One region of the Cellulomonas sp. FA1 genome, then DNA from elsewhere that is predicted to be linked to it. Evidence: riboswitches for the same ligand, from Rfam matches in the RefSeq annotation. Region 1 holds a riboswitch; the other holds the start of a gene.
What was found. A riboswitch is a leader RNA that binds a small molecule or an ion and turns the genes downstream of it on or off. The one in region 1 is predicted to bind S-adenosylmethionine.

Region 1 (7,516 bases):
CGAGCACCTCGTCGATGCGGGTCAGCACCTCGGCCGGCAGCGTGACGCCCGCGGCCTTGGCGTTGTCGTGCACCTGCTCGGGGCGCGACGCACCGATGATCGCGGCGGCGACGTTGTCGTTCGACAGCACCCACGCGATCGACAGCTGCGCCATCGTCAGGCCCAGCTCGTCGGCGATCGGCTGCAGGCCCTGCACGCGCTCGAGCACCTCGTCGCGCATGAACCGCGCGATCATCTTCGCGCCGCCCTTGTCGTCGGTCGCGCGCGAGCCCTCGGGCAGCGGCGCACCCGGCTTGTACTTGCCGGTGAGCACGCCCTGCGCGATGGGGGACCACACGACCTGCGAGACGCCGAGCTCGCGCGAGGTCGGCACGACCTCGGGCTCGATGACGCGCCACAGCGCCGAGTACTGCGGCTGGTTCGACACCAGCTGCACGCCCAGGTCCTTCGCGAGCGCGTGACCCGCGCGGATCTGGTCGGCGGTCCACTCGCTCACGCCGATGTACAGCGCCTTGCCCTGGCGGACGACGTCGGCGAACGCCTGCATCGTCTCCTCGAGCGGCGTCTCGTGGTCGTAGCGGTGCGCCTGGTAGAGGTCGACGTAGTCGGTGCGCAGGCGACGCAGCGACCCGTCGATCGACTCGCGGATGTGCTTGCGCGACAGGCCCGTGTCGTTCGGGCCGCCGGGGCCGGTCGGCCAGTAGACCTTCGTGAAGATCTCGAGCGACTCGCGCCGCTCGCCGGCCAGGGCGTCGCCCAGCACGGACTCGGCGACCGTGTTGGCGTACACGTCGGCCGTGTCGAACGTCGTGATGCCGACGTCGAGCGCGGCGCGCACGCACGCCGTCGCGGTGTCGTTCTCGACCTGGGACCCGTGGGTCAGCCAGTTGCCGTAGGTGAGCTCGGAGATCTTGAGGCCGGAGTTGCCGAGGAATCGGAAATGCATGCGCCCAGCCTCTCACCCGCGCCCGACACGGGCCCGCCCGTGCGTCCCCGTGGCCGGTGACGGGGGACGGGCCCGGCCCTGGTCGGGCCCCGGCCCTGCGCTAGCGTCCCCGCCATGCGACCCCGACGACGCCTCGCAGCCCTCCTGCTCGCCCCGGCGGCGGCCCTGGTGCTCGCCGCGTGCTCCGACGGCGAAGCCCCCGCCCCGGGCCCGACGTCGCCCGTTGCGCCGAGGGCCGGGGCGGGGGCGTCCGAGCCGCCGTCCCCGGACGACCAGCGTGCCGTGCTCGCGCAGACGGGCGACGCGACCGAGGCGTTCGCGGGCGCCGTCGCCGGCGGCGGGACGCAGCGCGCGACGCTCGCCGACGTGACCGCCGGGTCGTACGCGCCGCGCGTCGTGTGCACGTCGGACGACGGCGCGCCCGTCACGGTCACGGTCGTCGCCGACGGCGCCGAGGTCGCGTCGTCCGAGGCGCCGTGCGTGCCCCTCGTCGAGGGCGGCGCCACCATGGCCGACGGCCCGTCGTTCGACCTGCCCGGCGGGGCGGTCGACGTGACGGTGACCGCCGCGACCGACGCCGTGGTCGCGGTCGGGCTGGTCGCTGCGGGCTGACCTCCGCCCCGACCGCGGCCCGTCCCGACCACCGCCGGCCCCGACCGCGACCCGCCGTCAGCCCGTGAGCGTCGCGAGCGCCTGCGCGAGGTCGTCGCGCAGGTCCTCGACGTCCTCGAGCCCCACCGACAGCCGCACGGTGGCCTCGCCGATGCCGACCGCGGCGCGGCCCGCGGGGCCGAGCTTGCGGTGCGTCGTCGTCGCGGGGTGCGTGACGATCGACTTCGCGTCGCCGAGGTTGTTCGAGATGTCGACGACGCGCAGCGCGTCGAGCACGCCGAACGTGGCCTTCTTCGCGACGTCGGCGGGTGCGTCGGGCGGGACCGCGAGGTCGAACGTGACGACCGTGCCGCCGCCGGTCTGCTGCGCGCGCGCCAGGTCGTGCTGCGGGTGCGACTCCAGGAACGGGTACCGGACGCGCGCGACGCCGGGCTGCTCCTCGAGCCACCGCGCGAGCGTGAGCGCCGACGCCGCCTGGTGGCGCACGCGCACGCTCATGGTCTCCAGGCCCTTGAGCAGCACCCACGCGTTGAACGGCGAGAGCGACGGCCCGGTGTTGCGCAGCAGCGTCTGCACGGGTCCGCGCACGTAGTCGGCGGACCCGAGGATCGCGCCGCCGAGCACGCGCCCCTGCCCGTCGACGTGCTTGGTGGCGGAGTACACGACGACGTCGGCACCGTGCTCGAGCGGGCGCGAGAACACGGGCGTCGCGAAGACGTTGTCGACGACGACGGTCGCGCCGGCCGCGTGCGCGAGCCGGCTCACGGTCGCGATGTCGACGAGGTCCTGCATCGGGTTCGACGGGGTCTCGAAGAACACGACGTCGGCGGGTGTCGCGAGCGCGGCCTCCCACTGCGCGGGCACGTGCCCGTCGACGTAGTCGGTGCGCACGCCCCACTTGGCGAGGATCTCGTCGAAGATCACGACCGACGACCCGAACAGCGCGCGCGCCGCGACGATGCGCGAGCCGGACCGCACGAGCGCGGCCAGCGCGGTGAACACCGCGGACATGCCCGACGCGGTCGCGTAGCACGCCTCGGCGCCCTCGAGCAGCCGCAGCCGCTCCTCGAACGTCGTCACGGTGGGGTTGCCGTAGCGCGAGTACAGGAAGCGGTCGACGTCGCCGGCGAACCCGGCCTCGGCCTGCGCGGCCGTCGCGTACGTGTACCCCTGCGTGAGGAACACGGCCTCGGACATCTCGCCGAACTCGGTGCGCACGAGCCCGCCGCGCACCGCGAGCGTGTCGGGACGCAGCGTGGTCCGGTCGAGGCGGTGGTCGTCCCAGTCGCCCGGGCCCGGGGGCAGGTCGGGGGTCGCGCCGCTCACGGCTGGACCCACGGCAGGCCGTCGGCGCGCCAGCCGACGTGGCCGCGGTGGCCGTCGGGGCCCGTCGGACCCTCGAAGCCCTCGAGCACGTTGTACGCGGGCCCGTAGCCGGCCGCGGTCGCGGCCTGCGCCGCGCCGATCGAGCGCTGGCCCGAGCGGCACAGGAACACCACGGGCCGGCCGTCGCCCGGCGTGACGCCGGTCGCGGCGAGCTGCTCGAGGAACCGCGGGTTGGGCTGCCCGGACGGGTACTGCACCCACTCGACGAGCGCGGCCTGCCGGCCGACGGGCCGCAGGTCGGGCACGCCGACGTAGCGCCACTCGGCGTCGGTGCGCACGTCGACGAGCACGGCGTCGTCGCGCTCCTGCAGGATCTGCCAGGCCTCGGTGGCGGTGACGTCCCCGGCGTAACCGGGGGCGGGACGCGGCTGCACGGTCATGGTCCTCCCATCGTCTCTGGCGGTAGCACCCTGCGCCACGGTCGCCCGTGCGGGTTGCTGCGGCGTCGTCGAGCCAGATCTCTCGGCCGCTCTGGATGGTCGCGGCGATGCTACGCCCGCGCGGGCGGCGTCGTCGCGGGCGTCTCACGGCGGGCGTCTCACGGCGGGCGACGGGCCGTGCGGACGGCCGCGACGCCGTGCCAGGCTGGGCGCCGATGGACGTCCCCGAGGGTTTCGTGCTCCGCCCCACGACCGTCTCCGACGTGCCCGCGCTCACGCGCCTGCTGCACGCGGCCTACGCCGACCTCGCCGCCGCCGGACTGAACTTCACGGGCGCGACGCAGAGCGACGACGTGACGGCGGCCCGCACGCTCGGCGTCGGCGCGTCCTGGGTCGTCGTCGACGCCGCCGGTGCGCTCGCGGGGACCGTCACGTGCAGCAGCCCTCCGGGCGGTGGGCTGCTGGCGCTGACGCCCGCGGCGCGCGAGCCCGGCCGGGTGTGGCTGAACCAGCTCGCCGTCCGCCCGGACCTGCGCGGCCGCGGCCTGGCGTCGGCGTTGTGGGGTGCGCTGCGCACGTGGGCGGTCGACGGCGGTGCGCGGTCGATCGGCCTCGACACGGCCGTCCCGGCGCAGGGGCTGCGGCGGATGTACGCGCGCTGGGGGTTCGTCGAGGGCGACGTGATCCAGTGGCGGGGCAAGGCGTACCGCAGCGTCGTGATGGTGCGCGACCTGCCCTGACGTCGGTACGGGCTCGCCGTCCCGTCACGCGCCGCGTCCTGGCCCCGTCCCTCGTCGCGAGACGTCGCGTCTCGCATGCCGAGAACGACGGCGCGTCGGCGTTGACACGCGCCGGACGCGGCCCCGATCCTCGACCCAGGTCAAGAGTGTCAGCGCGAAGCCCCGGCTCGCTGGCCGGCAACCCTCCAACCGCGGTGGGGTGCCCCGGGTGACGACCTGGTCGCGCGCCGTCCGGCGCCGGCAAGCGCGGGACCGGCCGGTCCCGAGGGACCCGTACCGGAGGACCACCATGACCACCGTCACCGAGCTGTTCGCGTGTGCCGACGAGGCGTCCGGCGCCGCCGTGCCGACGGGCCGCGCCGCCTTCGACCGCGGCCCGCTGCTGGCCGTCACCGGCGCGTCCACGACCGTGCCGCTCGTCGACGGCACGAGCCGCACCTACGCCAACCTCGACTGCGCCGCGAGCGCGCCCGCGCTCGCGTCCGTCGCGGCGCGCGTCGCCGAGGTGCTGCCGCTCTACGCGTCGGTGCACCGCGGCGCCGGCTACCTGTCGCAGGTGTCGACCGCGCTGTACGAGGCGTCGCGGCAGTCGATCGCCCGGTTCGTCGGCGCGCGCGAGGACGACGTCGCGATCGTCACGCGCAACACGACCGACTCGCTCAACCTGCTCGCGGGCGTCGTGCCCGAGGGTGGGGCCGTGCTCGTGCTCGACGTCGAGCACCACGCCAACCTGCTGCCGTGGGTGCAGCGCAGCACGGGCGCGCGCGCCGGCACCGGCCGGGTCGCGACGGTCCTGCCGATCGCGGAGACGGTCGCCGCGACGCTCGACGCGCTGCGCGACGAGCTCGCACGCCGCCCGTACGCCCTGCTCACGCTCACCGGCGCGTCGAACGTCACGGGCGAGTCGCTGCCGCTGGACCGCGTCGTCGCGCTCGCGCACGCGGCCGGCACCCGCGTCGCCGTGGACGGCGCCCAGCTCGTGCCGCACCGCGGGTTCTCGCTCGCGGCCTCGGACGTCGACTACGTCGCGTTCTCGGGCCACAAGACGTACGCGCCGTTCGGCGCCGGCGCGCTCGTCGGGCGCCGTGACTGGCTCGACACCGGCACGCCCTACCTCGCCGGCGGCGGCGCCGTGCGCGACGTCCGCACCGACCGCACGGTCTGGCAGCCCGCACCCGCGCGGCACGAGGCCGGTTCGCCCAACGTGCTCGGCGCGATCGCGCTCGCGCAGGCCTGCGACACGCTCGCGGCGCTGCCCGCCGGTGCGCTCGAGGCGCACGAGCAGGCGCTGCGCGAGCGGCTCGTGGCCGGCCTCGAGGCGATCGACGGCGTGCGTGTCGCGCGCATCTGGCCCGACGCGGTCGACCCCGTCGGTGTCGTGACGTTCACGGTCGGCGACCTCAACCCGGGGCTCGTCGCCGCGTACCTGTCGGCCGAGCACGGCATCGGCGTGCGCGACGGCCGGTTCTGCGCGCACCCGCTGCTCGCGCGCCTCGGCGCGTCGCACGGCGCGGTGCGCGCGTCGGTGGGCGTCGGCACGACCGCCGAGCACGTCGACCGGCTCGTCGTGGCGCTCACGACGCTGCTGACGCGCGGCCCGGCCGCGTCGTACGAGGTCGTCGACGGCTGCTGGACCGTCGCCGACGACACGCGCCCCCTGGTCGAGGTCCGCGGCCTCGACCACCTGGCCGCCACTGCGGCCGCCGCCTGCGGCCCCGCGCTCGACGACTGACCTGCCCCGGCCCGCGAGAGGTCGATCCAGCCCACCCCGGGGGTGGTGAGAGGTCGATCCAGCCCTCCGAGCGGCGAGAGGTCGATCCAGCCCCACCTCCGAGCGGCGAGAGGTCGATCCAGCCCCACCTCCGAGCGGCGAGAGGTCGATCGGGTCCACCTCCGGCGGGCTCCGCGGCGAGACGACGCCACGCCTGACGGGGACGCCCGCCAGGATGGGCCGCGTGCAGCACGATCTGACCCTCGAGGGCCACGGCGTCCGACTCGTCCCGCTCACGCGCGAGCACGCCGCGGCGCTCGCGGCGTTCGTCGACGAGCGCGTCTGGCGCGGCATGACGACGCCCACGCCGCGGGGCGTCGACGACCTGCTGGGCGTCGTCGAGACCGCGCTCGCGACACCCGCGCGGTACGCGTTCGCGGTGCTCGTCGACGGCGAGGTCGTCGGGTCCACGTCGTTCTACGACGTCGACCTGCGCATGGGGCGCCTCGAGGTCGGGCACACGTTCTACGACCCGCGCGTGTGGGGCACGCACGTCAACCCGGCGTGCAAGCTCCTGCTCATGACCCACGCGTTCGAGGCGTGGGAGGTCGCGCGCTGCGCGTACCGGGTCGAGGCGCGCAACGCGCGGTCGATCGCCGCGGTGACCAAGCTCGGCGCACGGCCCGAGGGTCGGTTGCGCGGCCACCGCGTCGCGGCCGACGGCACGCGCCAGGACTCGCTCTACTTCTCTGTGCTCGCCGACGAGTGGCCCGACGTCCGCGCACGGCTCGTGGACCGGCTCGCGGGGCACGACGTCGCCGACGGCCGCACGTCGGTGCTGCTGATCGGCGGCCGGTCGGGAGTCGGCAAGTCGACCGCCGCGAACGCGGTGCACGACCTGCTCGTCGCGCGCGACGTGCCCCACGCGCTCGTCGAGGGCGACGCGCTCGACCTCGCGCACCCCGCGCCGTGGGAGCACGGCGTCGCGGCCGCGAACCTCGCCGACGTCTGGCGGCGCTACCGCGCGCTCGGGCACCGCCGCCTCGTCTACACCAACACGGTCAGCGTGCTCGAGACCGAGACGCTCGCGGACGCCGTCGGGGACCGCCCGCACGTCACGTCCGTGCTGCTCACGTCGTCCGACGCGACAGCGCGCGAGCGCCTCGCGCGCCGCGAGCAGGGCGCGTCGTACGACGCCCACGTGGCGCGCTCCGACGCCGCGGCGGCTCGGCTCGAGCAGGCCGCTGGGCCGCACGTGCACCGCGTGCCCACCGACGGCCGCACGCCCGCCGAGGTCGCGGCAGACCTGGTCGCGCTCGCGGGCTGGTGAGCACGACGACGACCGGGCGCTGACCGCGGGCCGGCATCCGCGGACCGGGGGACCGGGGTACCGGGATCCGCGCCCGGGACCCGTCGACCGGGGCCCGGGGGCCGCGACCCGCGGCTGGCTCCCCCCAAGCAGGGCCGGCGCAGTCAGTCCTCGACGACCAGCCCGACGTGGTGCGCGAGCAGCGGCGCGAGGTCGTACAGCTGGTCGGTGCTGACCCGTGCCCCGCCCAGCCCGCCCACGCCGTCGACCGCGCGCAGCCGCGCACCGCGCAGGTCGCACGCCGTGAGCCGCGACTGCGAGGCGTCGAGGCGCCGCACGTCGCAGTCGACCACGACGAGCCTGCCGACCCGGGCGTGGCTGAGGTCGAGGTCCCCGAGCGTCACGCCCTCGAGGTGCAGCTCGTCGACCGTG
Region 2 (7,516 bases), 900 kb from region 1:
AGCGAGGTGCGCCGACGCAGCTCGTCGGGCGTGACGTCGAACGGCGAGGTCATGAGGTCACGGTACGGCCAGGCGTGCGAGTCGTGGCGACGAGGTGCGGCGCCGACGTGCGGCGACTGGGTCTGCGTTCCATTTCTCACCATGGAACTTGAATGCGACCGGTCGCCGTTCAAGTCCGCTTGTCAGCGACGAGGGCTGCTGGTCAGGACGTCGACCACCGCGGGCGCGCGGTAGATCTGGCTCCGGGACTCACCGCCAGATGCCTGCCCGCCGCAGCAGACCGCGCGAGGCCCCGGCCGCCGCGGGTGCGGCGGGCCGGGGCCCCGGGTCGTGCGGCGCGGCGCCTGCGTCAGAGCGTCGCGCGGACCGTGCGGGTCGCCTCGACCAGGTGCTCGAGCGAGGGCGTGACCTCCTCGTAGCGGCGGGTCTTGAGGCCGCAGTCCGGGTTGACCCAGAGCTGGTCGACGTCGATGGTGCGGACCGCCTCGGTGAGCAGCTCGGTGACCTCGGCCTGCGACGGCACGCGGGGCGAGTGGATGTCGTACACGCCCGGGCCGACGGCGCGCGGGTAGCCCGCCGCCGCGATGTCGCCGAGGATCTCCATCTTCGAGCGGGCCGCCTCGATGCTCGTCACGTCCGCGTCGAGGCCGTCGATCGCGTCCATGATCTCGCCGAACTCCGAGTAGCACAGGTGCGTGTGGATCTGCGTGTCCGGGCGCACGCCGGCCGTCGAGAGGCGGAACGAGCGCACCGACCAGTCGAGGTACGCCGCGTGGTCCTTCTCGCGCAGCGGCAGCAGCTCGCGCAGCGCCGGCTCGTCGACCTGCACGATGCCGATGCCCGCGGCCTCGAGGTCCGCGATCTCGTCGCGCAGCGCGAGCGCCACCTGGTTCGCGGTGTCGCCGAGCGGCTGGTCGTCGCGCACGAACGACCACGCGAGGATCGTCACCGGGCCCGTGAGCATGCCCTTGACGGGCTTGTCGGTGAGCGACTGCGTGTACGTGGTCCACGCGACCGTGATGGGTGCGGGCCGCGACACGTCGCCCCACAGGATCGACGGGCGCGTGCAGCGCGAGCCGTACGACTGCACCCAGCCGTTCTGCGTGACCGCGAACCCGTCGAGGTTCTCGGCGAAGTACTGCACCATGTCGTTGCGCTCGGGCTCGCCGTGCACCAGCACGTCCAGGCCGATGCGCTCCTGCAGCTCGACGACCCGGCGGATCTCCGCCTTCATCTCGTCCTCGTACGCCGCCGCCGACAGCTCGCCCTTGCCGAACGCGGCGCGGGCCTTGCGGATCTCGGGCGTCTGCGGGAACGAGCCGATCGTCGTGGTCGGCAGCGCGGGCAGCCGCAGGCGCTCGGCCTGCGCGGCCTTGCGCGCCGCGAACGGGCCGCGGCGGAACTGGTCGTCGGTGAGCGCGGCGGCGCGCTCGCGCACCTCGGGCCGGACCACGCCGGGTGCCGTCGCGCGGCTGCGCACCGCGTCGGACGCCGCGAGCAGCTCGGTGCGCACGGCCTCACGGCCCTCGGTCAGGCCCGTCGCGAGCGTCGCGACCTCGCGGACCTTCTCGTCGGCGAACGCGAGCCACTGCACGAGCGTGCGGTCGAGCGCGGGCTCGTCGTCGAGCGTGTGCGGCACGTGGAACAGCGACGTCGACGTGCCGACCGCGACGGCGGCCGCACCGAGGCCCGCGAGCTGCTCGAGCACCGTGAGCCTCGCGTCGAGGTCCGCGCGCCAGATGTTGTGGCCGTCGACGACGCCGCCGACGAGCGTCTTGCCGGCCAGGCCGGGCACCGGGACCGTGGGCGCGTCGCCGCGCACGAGGTCGATCGCGAGACCCTCGACGTCGGTGGCCGCGAGCACGGGCAGCGCCGCGCCCAGGTCGCCGTAGGGCGCCGCGACGAGGACTGCGGGCCGCTCGGGTCGTGCGAGCTCGGTCGCGAGCGCGCGGTAGGCGCGGGTCGTGGCCTCGGCCAGCACCGCCGCGTCGACGCCGATCGAGTCGGAGACGAGCGCGGGCTCGTCGAGCTGCACCCACGTCGCGCCCGCGGCGGCGAGCTCGGTGAGCAGGCGCGCGTAGACCGGCAGCAGGTCGTCGAGCCTGTCGAGCGGGTGGAAGCCCGCGGGCGCGTCCTCGGTGGGCTTCGCGAGCGCGAGGAACGTCACGGGGCCGACGACGACGGGACGCGTGAGCACGCCGTCGGCGAGCGCCTCGGCGAACTCGGCGACCGGGCGGTCCGACGCGTAGCGGAACGCCGTGCCCGGGCCGATCTCGGGGACCAGGTAGTGGTAGTTCGTGTCGAACCACTTGGTCATCTCGAGCGGCAGGTCGTCGCCGCGGCCGCGCGCGACCGTCGAGTACCCGGCGAGGTCGAGGCGCCCGTCGGCGTCCTGCAGGTCGGCGAAGCGGGCGGGCACGGCGCCGACGAGCGCGGCCGTGTCGAGCACGTGGTCGTAGAACGAGAACGCGCTCGGGATCGCGGGGGCGTCGGTCGCGAGGCCGAGCTCGGCGAGGCGGGCGCGGGTGCGCCGGCGCAGGTCGGCGGCCACGGCCTCGACCTCGTCGGCCGTCCTGCGGCCGGCCCAGAACGCCTCGAGGGCCTTCTTGAGCTCGCGGCGCGGGCCGATGCGGGGGTAGCCGAGGACGGAGCCGGTGGGGAAGGCCGGGGTGGCCGGCGCGGCGGGCGTGGTGCTGGTCATGACAGGTTCCCTCGCGGAGTCGTCGAGGCGGCGCCGGTGGGCGCGGCCGTGGTCGTGGGTGCGGTGGTCGTGGGCGGGGCGGGGTCGGCGACGGTGGTGCGCCGTCCGCCGACGAGGTCGGCGCCGTCGAGCAGGTCGAGCGCCGCCTCGTGGGTGTTGAACGTGTAGACGTGCACGCCGGGCGCGCCGCCGTCCAGCACGCCGTTGACCAGGTCGACACCGGCGCGCGTGCCGCGCCGGTGGCGCTCCGCGGGGTCGTCGGTGCCGCCGAGCAGGTCGAGCAGGCGCTGCGGCACGGGCACGCCCGTCAGCTCCTGCACGCGCAGCAGGCGGGCCGGGTCGGTGGTGGGGATGATCCCCGGCACGATCGGGATGGTGACGCCGGCCTCGCGCGCCTCGGCGACGAGACCGAGGTAGGCCTCGGCGTCGAAGAAGACCTGCGAGATCGCGAAGTCGGCGCCCGCCTCCTGCTTGGCGAGCAGCGCCTGCACGTCCTGCGCGCGTGTGCCGCCGGTCGCGTGGTTGCCGCGCGGGAACGCCGCGACCGCCACGGACAGCGGGCGGACGCGGGCGCGCACCGCCTGCGACGCGGAGCGGCCGCACCGGCGGCCCTCGATCTCGCGGAGCAGCTCGACCAGCTCGGCGGCGGTGTGCACGCCGTCGGGGTGCGGACGCCAGTCCGGCTCGCCCGCGGGCGGGTCGCCGCGCAGCGCGAGGAACGAGCGCACGCCCTCGTCGAGGAACTCCTCGACGATCGTCGTGACCTCGTCGCGCGAGGTGCCCACGCAGGTCAGGTGCGCGATCGGGGTCAGCGACGTCTCGCGCAGCAGGCGCCGCACGAGCACGCGCGTGGTCTCGCGCGTGCGGCCCGACGCGCCGTAGGTCACGGACACGAAGTCGGGCTCGACGGTCTCGAGCTCGCGCACCGTGCGCCAGAGCCGCGGCGCGGCGTCGGGGTTCCGGGGCGGGAAGAGCTCGAAGGACACGGTGGGCCGGTCGAGGGCGCCCGCCTGCTCGGCGCGCCGGCCGGCGGCCCGGGCGGGCGGCGGGGCGGGTGCCTCGACCTCGGCCACGAGGGTCATCGGGTGCGGCCCGGGAGGCACGCGGTGCGTGCGCTCACGGGGCAGCACGGGCTGCACGAGGGGTCGGTCGCCAGGGCGCAGACGGTCATCGTCACTCCATCGTTCCTGGCGGAAGCACCCACACCCTCGCAGGGAGGGGGGTTGCTGCGGCGTCGCGGAGCCAGGTCTCTCAGCCGCTCTGGATGGTCGACGACGATGCTAGCGGCCATGCCCGGATGGCGGACAGCGCTTCTCGTTCAGTGAGACGACTTCGTTCGGTCGGCGGCCCTCCCGGCTCCGACGGGCCGGAGTGGGTCGGAACAGCTCGTCGCACGCCGACCGCCCGGGGCGACGCCGGGTGGACGGCAGGGGTCAGCGGCGGCGGCGGTGCAGCGAGGGCAGCGCCTCGCGTGCCGTGCGCTGGTGCGGCAGACCGAACCAGGACGTCGCCGGGGTCATCACGGGGACGTCGTGCAGGCCCTCGTGCACGGCCGCGAGCACCTGCGGGTCGGGCTCGCCCGCCGTCCACCACGCCTCGTGCGCGGCCTGCACGGGGTCGTGCTGCCCGTCCGGGTGCGCGTGGTGGGTCATGGGGGCGACCTTAGCGGCGGTGGGAAGGGCCCCGTCGGCCGCCGGACGCTTGTTCACCCCACGCGTCACCCCGCCGGAGCAGCGCGCGCGCCACCCGGGGGACGCGGGGTCACCCGGCCACCACGACGCACGCCGCGAGGTGGTCGTCGACCACGCCGCACGCCTGCATCGCGGCGTACGCGGTGGTCGGGCCGACGAACCGGAAGCCGAGCGACTTGAGCTCCTTGGCCAGCGCGGCCGACTCGGCGGTCCGCGCGGGCACGTCGGCGTAGCTGCGCGGGCGCTCGCGGGGCGCCGTGGGCGCGTGCGACCACAGCACCTCGTCGAGCGTGCGGCCGGAGTCGTGCAGCGCGAGCAGCGCGCGGGCGTTCGCGATCGTCGCGTCGACCTTCGCGCGGTTGCGCACGATCCCCGCGTCCGCCATGAGCCGCGCGACGTCGTCCTCGCCGAAGGTCGCCACGACCTCGGGGTCGAACCCGGCGAACGCCGTGCGGAACGCCGGCCGCTTGCGCAGGATCGTGATCCACGCGAGGCCCGACTGGAACGCCTCGAGCGAGATCCGCTCGTACAGCGCGTGCTCGTCGTGGACCGGGACGCCCCACTCGTCGTCGTGGTAGGCCGCGTACACCGGGTCGCCGGAGCCGAAGCACCGGAACGGCTCGTCCTGCGCCAGCGGTGCCGCGGGCGTCGCGTCGGGTGAGGGGGCCGTGGTCGTCATGGCACGAGTCTGGCCCGTCCCGCCGACACCCCGCGTGGCGGTTCACGCCGCCGTGCGTCGCCGCCCGCCGGGCGGGCCTGGGGTCGGCCCGGATCCGTCCGAGGTGCGTGCCCCGGGCAACCGGAGTAGGCAGGGCTGCATGAGCACACCGGCAGCACCCGCCACTCCCGGTCCCGGTCCCACCCGCCGCGCGCCCTGGTGGCCGTGGGCCGTCGCGGTCGTCGTGCTCGTCGGCGTCGTCGTCGCGCTGCTCCTGACACGCGGCGGCGACGACGGCACGGCGGCCCCCACGACGTCGCCCACGCCGACCCCGGCGGCCACGACACCGACCGCACCGGCGAGCCCGAGCGCGACCCCGGCCGCGTCGCCGGCCACGACCGCGGGCTGCGCCCCGACGGGCGACGGGCCGCCCGCCGGCGCGGACGTCCGCGAGGTCGTCGACGTCGACGGCGACGGACGCCCCGACCAGGCGTGGCTCACGGGCGGCGCCGACCGTCGCATCGGCGTCACCACCGCGTCGGGCGCGACGTTCTCGGCCGCGATCGACTCGGCGAGCCCGGTGCCCGCGTCGGCCGTCGTGCAGCGCGTGCAGGCCGACGCGATCCCCGTCGTGCTCGTCGACCTCGGGCGCGAGGCCCGGCTGTGGTCGGTCGTCGACTGCGGGCTCGTGGCGCCCACCAACGCGCAGGGCCAGGCGTACACGTTCGACCGCGGGTTCGCGGGCCAGGGCACGGGCGTCGGCTGCACGCAGGACGGCGGTGCGCTGCGCCTCGCGGGCCTCGACGCCGTGAGCGCCGACGGCGGCACGTTCACGGTCACGCGCACGTGGGTCGACCTGGGCGACGGCGGCCGCACCGCGCGCAACGGCGCGGCCGAGCAGGTCGCGACGGGTGCCGCGGCGGACGACCCGGTCGTCACGACGGCGCAGCAGGTGTCGTGCGGCGACCTGCTGGCGGGCCGCGACGGCCCCGTCGAGCCCGCCGCCTGACGCACGGTCGCCCCGTCGTCGGACCCCACGCGTGGTCGGACCCCCACACATGGCGGACCCCCACGCGTGGCGGACCCCCACACGTCGACGGACAGCGGTACGGGTCGACGGACACGCGCGCGCGGGTGTCCGTCGACCGGGGGAGTGTCCGTCGGCGTGCCTGTCGTGCGGCGTGCGCCGTGCGGCGGTCAGGCGACGGGCGTCGCCTCGTCGGCCGCGTACGTGTGCCCGGCGGCGCGCAGCCGGGCGACGAGCACGTCGCCGAGCGCGGTCGCGGGGGTCAGCGAGCCCGCGCGGTCCGGCAGCCGGTCGCCGTCGAGCGCGAGCGCGAGACCCGCCTGCCCGAGCATGACGGACGTCGCGGCGTACCCCGGGTCGCCCGGACCGGCCGCCACGGCCGTGTACCGACGCCCCGACGTCGTCGTCGCGCGCACCTCGGAGCGGAACCACCCGTGCGCACGCGTGGCCGCGTCGGGGCCCGTGCCCGGCGCCGGCAGCACGCGCTCCAGCGCCCGTCCGACGCCCGGGACCAGCAGCAGCCCGCCGCCCACCACCAGGCCCGCGGCGACCCCCCCGGCCAGGGCGGCGCCGCGGGCGCCCGGGCCCGTGTCCACGACCTCGCCGTACCGCAGCCCGCGCCCGTACGCCCACCCGGTCAGCGCGTTGCTGCGCCGCACCACCTGCCCGTCGAACGACGCCATGACCCACGGGCCCGCCCACCGGCCGTCGGCCGCGCGCCGCGGCGGCGCGAGCGTCCGCGGCTGCGGGACGTCGGGCTCGGCGCCCCGGTCGGGGCTCAGCGCGTACGGGTCCCGCAGCAGCCGGCGGGTCGTGGCCGAGCGTCGCGCGTCGTCGAGCACGCCGCGCATCGACGCGACCGTGCCGCCCGAGACCCCGCCGCGCGCGCGGGCGCGCAGCCGCACGTCGACCAGCTCGCCGGCGCCGTCGGCGGCGGCCCGCGCGTGCAGCAGGTGCACCGCCAGGTCCGAGGGCACCGAGTCGTAGCCGCACGCGTGCACGAGCCGCGCGCCCGAGGCCCGCGCCGCCGCGCCGTACCGGTCGACGGCCGCGCGCACGAACGTCGCCTCGCCCGTGAGGTCCGCGTAGTGCGTGCCGGCCGCCGCGCACGCCCCGACCAGCGGCAGGCCGTGCCGCGCGTACGGGCCCACGGTCGACAGCAGCGCGCGGGTCGAGCGCGCGAGCCGGGCCAGCGCGGCGTCGTCCGCGGAGTCGGCGACGACGACGGGCCAGCCGTGCGCGACGTCCGGCAGCGCCGCCCGCACCTCCTCGAGCCGCGCGCGGCTGCGTCCCGCCAGCGCGACGCGCGTGCCCGGCGGTGCGTGGCGGGCGACGTGCTCGGCGACCAGCCGGCCCACGAACCCGCTCGCGCCGAGCAGGACGAGGTCGTGGTCCCGCGCGTCGGTCATGCTCGATGCTCACCCGGGCCCGCGACCCCC

Region 2: another riboswitch for S-adenosylmethionine. It lies ahead of GY42_RS13715 (methylenetetrahydrofolate reductase); the one in region 1 lies ahead of GY42_RS09760 (rhodanese-like domain-containing protein).

The regions. Positions count from the first base shown of each region.
Region 1 covers NZ_LBMY01000001.1:2,154,086-2,161,601, reverse strand. The annotation lists gene GY42_RS09775 (aldo/keto reductase family protein) at 1-946, opposite strand, end outside; gene GY42_RS09770 (hypothetical protein) at 1,061-1,558, shown strand; gene GY42_RS09765 (O-succinylhomoserine sulfhydrylase) at 1,616-2,863, opposite strand; gene GY42_RS09760 (rhodanese-like domain-containing protein) at 2,881-3,324, opposite strand; SAM riboswitch class I at 3,329-3,426, opposite strand; gene GY42_RS09755 (GNAT family N-acetyltransferase) at 3,540-4,064, shown strand; SAM riboswitch class IV at 4,203-4,317, shown strand; gene GY42_RS09750 (aminotransferase class V-fold PLP-dependent enzyme) at 4,354-5,796, shown strand; gene GY42_RS20130 (GNAT family N-acetyltransferase) at 6,020-7,105, shown strand; gene GY42_RS09735 (pentapeptide repeat-containing protein) at 7,249-7,516, opposite strand, start outside.
Region 2 covers NZ_LBMY01000001.1:3,049,774-3,057,289, forward strand. The annotation lists gene GY42_RS13705 (MalY/PatB family protein) at 1-53, opposite strand, end outside; gene metE (5-methyltetrahydropteroyltriglutamate--homocysteine S-methyltransferase) at 350-2,701, opposite strand; gene GY42_RS13715 (methylenetetrahydrofolate reductase) at 2,698-3,783, opposite strand; SAM riboswitch class I at 3,866-3,972, opposite strand; gene GY42_RS13720 (hypothetical protein) at 4,135-4,353, opposite strand; gene GY42_RS13725 (DNA-3-methyladenine glycosylase I) at 4,463-5,071, opposite strand; gene GY42_RS18335 (hypothetical protein) at 5,211-6,059, shown strand; gene GY42_RS13735 (saccharopine dehydrogenase family protein) at 6,248-7,486, opposite strand.